DNA from 2 places in the Streptomyces sp. NPDC033966 genome. Region 2 is predicted to be linked to the other one. Evidence: riboswitches for the same ligand, from Rfam matches in the RefSeq annotation. Region 2 holds a riboswitch; the other holds the start of a gene.
The links. Region 2 has a riboswitch for cyclic di-AMP ahead of ACZ518_RS22105 (M23 family metallopeptidase). Riboswitches for the same ligand answer to the same signal wherever they lie in the genome.

Region 1 (5,142 bases), on a different contig from region 2:
GGGCAGCTTGCCGGCGGGCTCGAAGGGCTCGCCGGGGCGCGGGGCGGCGACGGCCTGGCCCGCGGCCTCGGCGGCGTCGAGCGTCCATTCTGCGGGCTCGGCCCAGGCGTGGAAGGCCAGGTTGAAGGTGCCCCAGTGGATCGGCAGCAGCGTGCCGGCCGGCGCCCCGCCCTGGAGGTCGAGGTGCGCCCGCACGCCCTCCTCGGGGGTCATGTGGATGTCCGGCCAGTACTCCGAGTACGCGCCGATCTGGATCATCGAGGCGTCGAACGGTCCGTGCTCGGCGCCGATCTCCTTGAAGCCCGGGAAGTAGCCGGTGTCCCCGCTGTGGAAGATCCGGTGCTCTCCGCTGCTGACGACCCAGGAGGCCCACAGGGTGAACTGCTGGTTGCGCAGGCCGCGTCCGCAGAAATGCCGGGCCGGGGTGGCGGTGAGGGTGAGTCCGGCGACCTCGGTGGCCTCGTTCCAGTCGAGCTCGCGCAGCCGGTCCGGGGAGACGCCCCAGCGCTCCAGGTGCGCGCCGACGCCGAGGGGGACGGCGAAGACCGTGTCCGTGCCGGCCAGGGCCTTGATGGTGGGGAGGTCGAGGTGGTCGTAGTGGTCGTGGGAGATCACGACGACGTCGACGGCGCCCAGCGAGGCCAGCGGCACCGGGACGGGGTGGAGCCGCTTGGGCCCGGCGAAGGGGAAGGGTGAGCACCGGTCGCCCCACACGGGGTCGAAGAGCACGCGGCGGCCGTCGATCTCCGCGAGGATGCTGGAGTGGCCCATCCAGGTCAGGCGCAGCCCGCTCGCCGGCGGCTTGGCCAGGTCGGCGAGGGTGGTCGGGTGTACGGGGATGGGCGCGTCGGGGCTGCGCCGGGCCCGCTGCTCCTTGTGGAAGTAGAGCTTGGCGAACTCCGCCATCGATCCGGAAGGCCTGGTCCGGGCCCCCACCGGGTTCTGGAAGACGCCGTCGGCGAAGTTCGGCGAGCGCAGGATCCGCTCCAGCCGTGCGCCGGACGGGTCCGCGCCGAAGGCTTCGGGCCGCAGGGCGCGCAGCCGGGGACGCAGGGGAAGGGAGCCGGTCAAGGCGCCTCCTGGGAAGGTGCAGGGCGGGACGGTCGGGGTGTACGACCATCCCAACGCACACCGGCCCCCGAGGATTCCGCCGCGCGCCGGCCGGACGTTGTCGCGGCCGTCACCCCGTCCCCGTCCCCCGTCCCCGTCCCCGTCCCGTCCCCCGTCCCCCGGCGTCCGCTACAGCGGCAGCAGGTCCGGGCGCTTGGCCTCGACGTGGTCACCGGAGGACTCGCCGCGCAGGCGGCGGCCGATCCAGGGCACGAGGTGCTCGCGCGCCCACTGGATGTTGTCGCGGGTCACGTCCACCGAGCCGCGCGGCGGGACGGGCGGCCAGGGCTGGTCCGGGTCGGCCGGCACCTCGTAGCCGAGGACCTGCGCGGCGCGCAGCGCGACGCGGGTGTGCCCCTCGGGCGAGAGGTGGAGCCGGTCGTCGTCCCAGGCCCGTCGGTCCTGGACGGTCTTGAGGGACCAGAGGTCGAGCACGGGGCAGTCGTAGCGGTCGGCGATGGCGCGGACGTGGGCGTTGTACGTCGCCACCTTGCCCCGCAGGTGCTTGAGGACCGGCACGCCCCGCGTGTCGAAGCCGGTCGTGATCATCACGAGGCCCACGGAGGTCTTGAGGTCGGCCAGGGCCGCCTCGAACCGCTCCGCGACGTCGTCCGGGTCGCTGCCGGGGCGGATGATGTCGTTGCCGCCCGCACAGAAGGTGACGAGGTCGGGTGCGAGTTCCTTGGCTCTCGGGACCTGGTCGGCCACGATCTGGTCGAGTACTTTGCCCCGCACGGCCAGATTCGCGTACCGGAAGTCGTGCTCGTCGCGCTGATCGGCCAGGAGTACGGCGAGCCGGTCCGCCCAGCCGAGATAAGAATCCCCGGGTCCCGGGTCCCCCACGCCCTCGGTGAAGCTGTCCCCGATCGCCGCGTACGAGCCGATGGTCTTCAGTGTCGTCTTCGTCGCTGCCACAGGACAGCATCCTTCACCTTGGCAACCAACCTACGCCAACGTAATGAGGGGTTGACGGGCCGTGATCTATACCACGCGGGGGATAAGGAATAAGTACACGTGGGGCCGGGACCCCCCTCGGGTCCCGGCCCCACGCGTGTCCTCGTGCCGACGGCGGGTGCCGTCAGATGCTCACGCCCTTGGAGCGGAGGTAGGCGAGCGGGTCGATGTCCGAGCCGTAGGACGGGCCCGTACGGATCTCGAAGTGGAGGTGCGGGCCGGTCACGTTGCCGGTCGCGCCGGAGAGTCCGATGGTCTGGCCGCCGGTGACGCTCTGGCCCACCGAGACGGCGAGCGAGGACAGGTGGCCGTACTGGGAGTACTTGCCGTCGGCGTGCTTGATGACGACCTCGTTGCCGTACGCGCCGCCCCAGCCTGCGGAGACCACGGTGCCCGCGCCGACGGCCTTCACGGTGGTGCCGGTGCTCGCGATGAAGTCGACGCCGGTGTGGTAGCCGGAGGACCACATGGCGCCGGGGGTGCGGTACTGGGTGGAGACGCCGCCGCCGACGGGGGAGGTGAACCCGGACGCGGTGGCGGGCGCGGCGGGCACGGAGGCCTTCTCGCTCTTGGCTGCGGCGCCGGAGCCCTTGGCGGCCGTGCCACCGGAGGGGCGGGCGGCCTGGCCGGCGGTGGTCTTGCCGGTGCCCTTCGGGGACCGGGCCTTGCCGCCCGCACCCTCGGAGGCGGCCGGAGCTTCGGTGGAGGATTCCTCGACCGGGGCCGCAGGAGCCTTCGGGGCGGGGGCCGCGCCGCCGCCGACGAGGTTCAGCTTCAGGCCCGGGTGGATGAGGGACGGGTCTGCGCCGACGGCCTCGCGGTTGTCGGCGTAGAGCTGCTCCCAGCCGCCGTCGAGGTGGCGCTCGGCGGCGATCTTGGAGAGGTAGTCGCCCGGCACGACCGTGTAGACGGTGGGCGCGGCGGCCGCGGGCGCGGCGGCGGGGGCCGCGGCGCGGAGGGCCTCCGGGGTCTGGGTGCTCTGCGCGGGCGCGGACTTGGCCGGGGCGGCGGCCGGGGCGGCGTTGGCGCCTGCGGCACCCATCAGCGGGAGCGCGAGGGCCGCTCCGCCGGTCCCGGCGACGGCGAAGCCGCGGGATATCGAACGGGACTTCGGACGGCGGTGCTTACCCTTTCCGGGCATGTCGAATTCCTCTCCGGCGCCTGCGAGGTGAGCTGTCGGGTTCGGACTGGAGATGTCCGGCCGTACGTGCGGAGCACGGGTCCGGCTTCACCCCTAGCTGGGCCGGAAATGATCCGGAACAGCGGCCTGCCTGGTTCCCCCGCTCCTGCCGCGCGCGATGGTCGGGTGCGGTTCCCGGGCGGCGGCAGGATTAGGCGGTCCACCCGGATCGATCGCGAAGGTAATCGAGCGGGGCACCGGGCAACAAGCCGCGAATTCTCTGACGGATTCGCAGATATGGGGGATCAATGGAATTCCGGTCACCCTGTGTCCATTCCGCACCATCAACAACCGCTCCCACAAGGCAATTCGGTTCTCGCGATCAGGCACGCACGGTCACCGTATGATCTGGCTCACGGCGCCCGGCCCGATCTCGCCACCACATATGGCAAGTTGCTCTCAACCAGTCCAATTCGGACACCACGGACCCACGCGGAGGAGTACACGTGACCCAGCAGATACCCCAGCCCCTTCCGGCCGGACCCGGACCTGGTGCGGCGCTGACCGGAGTGCGCAACTTCCGTGACGTGGGCGGGTTGCCGACCACGGACGGGCGGAGGGTCAGGCCGGGACGACTGTTTCGAAGCGGACATCTAGCGCATGCCACCGAAACCGACGCAGAGTTCCTCGCCTCGCTGGGGCTGCACACCGTCTTCGACTTCCGCAACGGAGCGGATCACGCCCTGGAGGGCCCCGACGTCGAATTGCCGGGTGTGCGCAACGTGAACATCCCGCTGACGGATCCGGCCGACGGCCGGGAATTCTGGAAGATGGTCCGCGACGGCGAGCTCGACCAGCTCCGCGGCCTCCTGGGCGAGGGCCGGGCCGCCGCCCGCATGACGGACTCGTACCGCACGATCATCCGCACCCGCACCGCCGAACACAGCCGTGTCGTGCACGCGCTCACGCTGGACAGCGTGCCGGCGCTGATGCACTGCGCCGCCGGGAAGGACCGGGCCGGGCTGTCGGTCGCGGTGACCCTGCTCGCGCTGGGCGTGGAGCGCGAGGCGATCGTGGCGGACTACCTGGAGTCCAACGTCCCGCACAACCGCTACCGGGTGCGCCGGGGCAGCGACGCGCCCGAGGCCCGCTCCCCCGAAGTGATGGAGCTGCTGGCACCGCTGTTCGACGCCCGCGCGGAGTACCTGCTCGCGGCCTTCGCGACCATCGAGGAGCAGTGGGGCGGCGTGGAGCGCTACCTCGCCGAGGGACTCGCGCTCGCGCCCGAGTCGCTGGACCGGCTGCGGGACCGGCTCCTGGAAGGCTGACCGCGAACGGCCGGAGGGGGCCCGTCCGGGCCCCCTCCGGCACCGCCGCGCCTCAGCGGCTGCCGACCGCCTGCTTCACCAGCGTCCGGCCGAAGTCCCACATCAGCCCGCCCCCGCCGTGCGCCTCGTCCATGACCTCCTGGAAGGCCCCGACGAACCGCTCCACGTCCGCCTCGTCCACGATCAGCGGCGGGATGAGCTTGATGACCTCCAGGTGGTCCCCGGAGACCTGGGTGAGGATCCGGTGCCGGCTCAGCAGCGGCACCACCACCATCTGGGCGAACAGACCCTTGCGGGCCGCCTGGAGCACCGCCCACCGGCTGCGCAGCCCCAGGGAGGAGGGCTTCCCGAACTCGATGCCGATCATCAGTCCGCGCCCGCGCACCTCGTGCAGCAGCTCGTACCGGTCCACGAGCGCCGCCAGGCGTCCGCGCAGCAGGTCGCCCATGGCCCGGGCGTTGGCCACCACCTGTTCGTCCTCCATGACGGACAGGACCGCCAGCCCCGCCGCCATGGCCTGGGCGTTGGAACCGAAGCTGGCGGAGTGCACCAGCACCCGGTCCATGGACGAGTAGACCTTCTGGAAGATCCAGTCCTTGCCCAGGGTCGCGCCGACGGGCACGTACCCGC
Region 2 (5,142 bases):
TTCCAGGTACATCAGGGCGACGTCGGTGGCCTCGTCCTCGTACCAGTACTGGAGGATGTCGTTGCCGGAGACGTCGGCCCGGTTCCCGGCCGAGACGAAGGACGACAGTCCCTCGCCGCGCCGCAGCAGGGCGGACAGCAGGGCGATGCCGATCGCTCCGGACTGGGTGAACAGGCCGATCCGGCCGCGCGCGGAGGCGGGGGCCGGGGCGAGGCAGGCGTTCAGCTCCACCTCCGGGGCGGTGTTGATCACCCCGAAGGCGTTGGGCCCGATGAGCCGCATCCCGTACGAGCGGACCTGCCGCACCAGTTCGCGCTGGCGGGCGAGTCCGGCCGGGCCGCTCTCGCCGTATCCGGCGGACAGGACCACCAGCCCCTGCACCCCGTGCTCGCCGCAGGCGGCCACGGCGTCCGGGACCCGGTCCGCGGGGACGGCGATCACGGCGAGGTCGACGGGGGCGCCGATGTCGGCGAGGCCGCGGTAGGCCCGTACGCCTTCGAGGAGGTCGCCCTCCATGCCGGGGGCGCGGGCCTCGTTGACGGCGTAGAGGTGTCCTCGGAAGCCTCCGTCGCGCAGGTTGCGCAGGACGGTGGCGCCCACGCCGGCTCCGGAGCGGCTGGCGCCGATCACGGCGACAGAGCCGGGGGCGAGGAGGCGCTGCACGGAACGGGCCTCGGCGCGCTGTTCGCGGGCGCGCTGGACGGCGAGGGACTCGGCGGTGGGTTCGAGGTCGAGGGTGAGGTGGACGGAGCCGTCCTCGAAGCTGCGCTTCTGCTGGTAGCCGACGTCCGTGAACACCTTGATCATCTTGGTGTTGGCGGGCAGCACCTCGGCCGCGAACCTGCGGATCCCGCGTTCCCGGGCCACCGCGCCGATGTGCTCCAGGAGGGCGGAGGCGACCCCGCGGCCCTGGTGGGCGTCCTGGACGAGGAAGGCGACCTCGGCCTCGTCGGCGGGGGCGGAGGCGGGCCGTCCGTCGGGGCCGATGCGGTCGAAGCGGACCGTGCCGATGAACTCCCCGCCGATGGTCGCGGCGAGGCCGACCCGGTCGACGTAGTCGTGGTGCGTGAAGCGGCGGACGTCGCGGTCGGAGAGGCGGGGGTAGGGCGCGAAGAAGCGGTAGTACTTCGACTCGTCCGAGACCTGTTCGTAGAAGCTGACCAGGCGGCCCGCGTCCTCGGTGGTGATGGGGCGGATCCGGGCGGTGCCGCCGTCGCGCAGCACGACGTCCGCTTCCCAGTGGGCCGGGTACGAGGGGTCCGACGCGGTGGTCATGGGGCCACCTTAAGGGGCGGTCCGGCCAGGTGTGCGGGTGCGGTGGGCGGCCCGCTGGGCGAGCGCGCGGCGAATGCGGCGCACCGGTGCGAACCAGTGCAAGCTGGGGAGGGTCGAACGGCGGTGGATGCGGGCCGAAGGTCGGTCCGAGCATTCCGGGCGGCGTGAGAGACTGGTCTAGACAACCCGTAGAACCTGAAGGGCATCACCATGGCAGAGCGCCGCGTCAACGTCGGCTGGGCCGAGGGCCTGCACGCTCGTCCCGCCTCGATCTTCGTCCGGGCGACGACCGCCTCCGGAGTCCCGGTGACCATCGCGAAGGCCGGCGGCGACCCCGTCAACGCCGCGTCGATGCTGGCGGTCCTGGGTCTGGGCGCCCAGGGCGGCGAGGAGATCGTCCTGACTTCCGACGCCGAGGGCGCGGACGCCGCGCTCGACCGCCTCGCGAAGCTGGTCGCCGAGGGCCTCGAGGAGCTCCCCGAGACCGTCTGACCCTTCGGGTCCGGTAGCCCGGAAGCCGCGGTCCCCACCACCCCGGGGGCCGCGGCTTCCGCGTTTCCCCTTCGGGGAATCTGCGAATGATGCGCGCCGGAATCGAGCCACGGGCGCGCAGAAGCGGACGCATGAAAACGGACGCACAAAAGCGGACACACAAAAGCGGACGCGTGAAGGCGGGACGCGAATTCCACCGGCGCCCGGGAGCGCCCGGATATTCCTCCGTTGTATACGGGATCTGTTAATTCGGAGCGCTCGCCGTGTTTACGGCAGGTTGCGGATTCCTCACCCTCGGCCGGTGCGCCCCGGCCGTCCGCTGCGCGTGCAGCGCGGTCAGGGACCTGGCCCGCTCCGCGTCCCCGCGCGCGACGGCGTCCACGATCGCGGCGTGCTCGGCCCAGCACTCCGCGGGCCGCACGGGGGCCTCGACCGCGTACATCCAGGCGATCTTGTGCCGGGTCTGGGTCAGCAGGGCGATCAGCCCCGGACTGGCCGAGGCCTGGGCCAGCGTCTCGTGGAACCAGCTCCCCAGGGAGCGCAGGTCCTCCCCCTGGGCCCGCCCGGCCCGCTCCCGGCCCAGCCTGACCAGTCCGCGCAGCACCTTCAGGTGGCCGTCGGTGCGCCGGCGGGCGGCCCGGGAGGCGGCGAGCGGCTCCAGCAGCATCCGCAGCTCCAGGAGGTCGGCGGCCTCCTGTTCGGTCGGCTCGGCCACGCAGGCGCCCGCGTGCCGCCGCGTGGTGACGAAGCCCTCGGACTCCAGGGTGCGCAGCGCCTCGCGGACCGGGACGCGCGAGACCCCGTAACGGCGGGCGAGCACCTCCTCGGTCAGCCGGCTGCCCGGCCCGAAGAATCCGGAGACGATATCGTCGCGAATCGCTGTGCACACCGCGTGCGCCGGAATACGCAAGGCCGGACCTCCGCTGGTTTCGGTTCGGTTTATCGTGGCCGTACTGCGACTCTATTGCAACACGCGGCAATTTTCCGAGCGGGGGCGGAAATATGAAGGATAAAACGAGGAAGGCCCCGGCTCTGTGAGCCGGGGCCTTCCTCGGTGAAGCGCGCTGTGCGGGTGCGGGTCAGATGCCCACGCCGTGGTTGCGCAGGTACGTCAGCGGGTTGATGTCCGTGCCGTACGTGGCACCGGTGCGGGCCTCGAAGTGCAGGTGCGGGCCGCTGGAGTTGCCGGTGGAGCCCGACAGGCCGATCTGCTGGCCGGCGCCGACCGTCTCGCCGACGGAGACGCTGAGCGAGAGCAGGTGCCCGTACTGGGTGTAGGTGCCGTCGTTGTGGCGGATCACGACGTTGTTGCCGTAGGCGCCGCCCCAGCCGGCCTCGACGATGGTGCCCGCGCCCACGGCGTGGACGATGCTGCCCTCGTCGGCGTGGAAGTCGATGCCCGTGTGGCTGCCGGAGGACCACATGCCGCCGCCCGCGCCGTACTGGGTGCTGACGTACGAGCCGTCGACCGGGGCGACGAAGGTGTTGAGGCGCTTGCGGGCCTCTTCCTTGGCGGCCTTCTCGGCGGCCTCGCGCTCGGCCTTCTCCTTGGCCTCGGCGGCCTCGGCGGTGCGCTTGGCCTCGGCGGCCCGCGTCTTCGCCTCGGCCTCGGCCTGCGCCTGCGCGGCGACGGCCTCGGCGGCGCTCTGCTGGGTCGCGGCCTGGACCTCGATGTCGTCCTGCAGACCGTCGGCGACGACGATCGCGTTCTGACCGGTGTCCTCCATGGACGGGCCGCTGCTGTTGTCCGCCGCGAAGGCCGGAGCGGCCAGGGTGCCGACCACGCCCGTGGTGGCGAGGGCGGCGATGCCGGCGTAGCCGGCGGTCTTGCGGCTCAGACGGCTGGAACCACGGTGCTTACCAGAACCGGCGGCACGACTGCCAAACGCCATGAAGGGGGTGATCCTTTCCTTCCCTCTCGCCTACCGGGTTAGCTGACGGGTTCGGAGCAGGAAGGTCTCCTACGGGCCTCCTCTTGCGAGGGGGTCCGATTCACCCCAGGGACACATGTGGGTCCCCGGCTCCCCAGGCTCGCGCCTGACGGGGACTCGGCGATCGCTGTCCGGTGCCGCGGATGCGGCGGGTACAAACTGACGAACAGCACGGCCGACGCTAGGCGGATCATCAGTCAATCGCCAAACAGACGAGCGCTTTTGTTGCGTACGCCACACCGCATACCTGCAACCACGCCACCAAACGGACAAAGGGGGCTCCGGTGGATGTTCCACCGGAGCCCCCTTGTCACGGGCCGGATCCCGGCCCGTCCCGGGCCTCGCGCCGCTCAGTTGGAGACGACGGTGACCTCACCGATCCCGAGGGCCAGGACGGGCTCCTCGATCTGCGCGGCGTCGCCCACCAGGACGGTGACCAGACGGTCCACCGGGAAGGCGTTCACGACGGCCGAAGTGGCCTCCGCCGTACCGGTTTCGGCCAGCCGCGCGTACAGCCGCGCCTGGTAGTCGTCCGGCAGCTCCTGCTCCACCTGGTCGGCGAGCGTGCCGGCGACCGAGGCGGCCGTCTCGAACTTCAGCGGGGCTACGCCCACCAGGTTCTGCACCGCCACATCCCGCTCGGCGTCGGTCAGTCCGCCCTCCGCAAGGGTCCGCAGCACCTTCCACAGGTCCTCCAGCGCCGGACCCGTGTTGGGGGTGTCCACCGAACCGCTGATGGCGAGCATCGAGGCGCCCTTGCCGTCGGCGGTCGAGCGCAGCACCTGCCCGAAGGCGCGGACGCCGTAGGTGTAGCCCTTCTCCTCGCGCAGCACCTTGTCCAGGCGGGAGGTGAGGGTGCCGCCGAGGCAGTACGTGCCGAGCACCTGCGGGGCCCAGACGATGTCGTGCCGGTCCGGTCCGATCCGGCCGATCAGCAGCTGCGTCTGGACGGCGCCCGGCCGGTCCACGATGACCACGCGGCCCGTGTCGTCGGCCGTCACCGGCTGGACCGGGCGGGGCGCGGCGGTGTTGCCGGTCCAGGCGCCCAGGGTGTCCGCCAGCAGGACGTCCAGGTCAATGCCGGTCAGGTCGCCGACGACCACCGCGGTGGTGGTGGAGGGCCGTACGTGGGCCTCGTAGAAGGCGCGTACGGCCCCGGAGTCGATCCGCGCGACCGTCTCCTCGGTGCCCTGGCGGGGGCGGGACACGCGCAGCGCGGCGGGGAACAGCTCCTTGGAGAGCTCCTTGGCGGCGCGGCGCTGCGGGTTGGCCAGCTCGTGCGGGATCTCGTCGAGCCGGTTGCGCACCAGGCGGTCGACCTCGCTGTCGGCGAAGGCGGGCGCGCTCAGGGCCTCGGCGAGCAGGGCAAGCGCCTTGGACAGCCGGGAGGCCGGGACCTCCAGGGAGACCCGCAGGCCGGGGTGGTCGGCGTGGGCGTCGAGGG

Region 1: another riboswitch for cyclic di-AMP. It lies ahead of ACZ518_RS25365 (peptidoglycan DD-metalloendopeptidase family protein); the one in region 2 lies ahead of ACZ518_RS22105 (M23 family metallopeptidase).

The regions. Positions count from the first base shown of each region.
Region 1 covers NZ_JBVIRQ010000009.1:183,804-188,945, reverse strand. The annotation lists gene ACZ518_RS25375 (MBL fold metallo-hydrolase) at 1-1,071, opposite strand, end outside; gene ACZ518_RS25370 (SGNH/GDSL hydrolase family protein) at 1,240-2,025, opposite strand; gene ACZ518_RS25365 (peptidoglycan DD-metalloendopeptidase family protein) at 2,189-3,205, opposite strand; cyclic di-AMP (ydaO/yuaA leader) riboswitch at 3,210-3,372, opposite strand; gene ACZ518_RS25360 (tyrosine-protein phosphatase) at 3,691-4,512, shown strand; gene ACZ518_RS25355 (aspartate aminotransferase family protein) at 4,565-5,142, opposite strand, start outside.
Region 2 covers NZ_JBVIRQ010000007.1:298,039-303,180, forward strand. The annotation lists gene ACZ518_RS22090 (bifunctional acetate--CoA ligase family protein/GNAT family N-acetyltransferase) at 1-1,275, opposite strand, end outside; gene ACZ518_RS22095 (HPr family phosphocarrier protein) at 1,486-1,767, shown strand; gene ACZ518_RS22100 (GntR family transcriptional regulator) at 2,012-2,677, opposite strand; gene ACZ518_RS22105 (M23 family metallopeptidase) at 2,847-3,659, opposite strand; cyclic di-AMP (ydaO/yuaA leader) riboswitch at 3,672-3,831, opposite strand; gene ACZ518_RS22110 (M16 family metallopeptidase) at 4,049-5,142, opposite strand, start outside.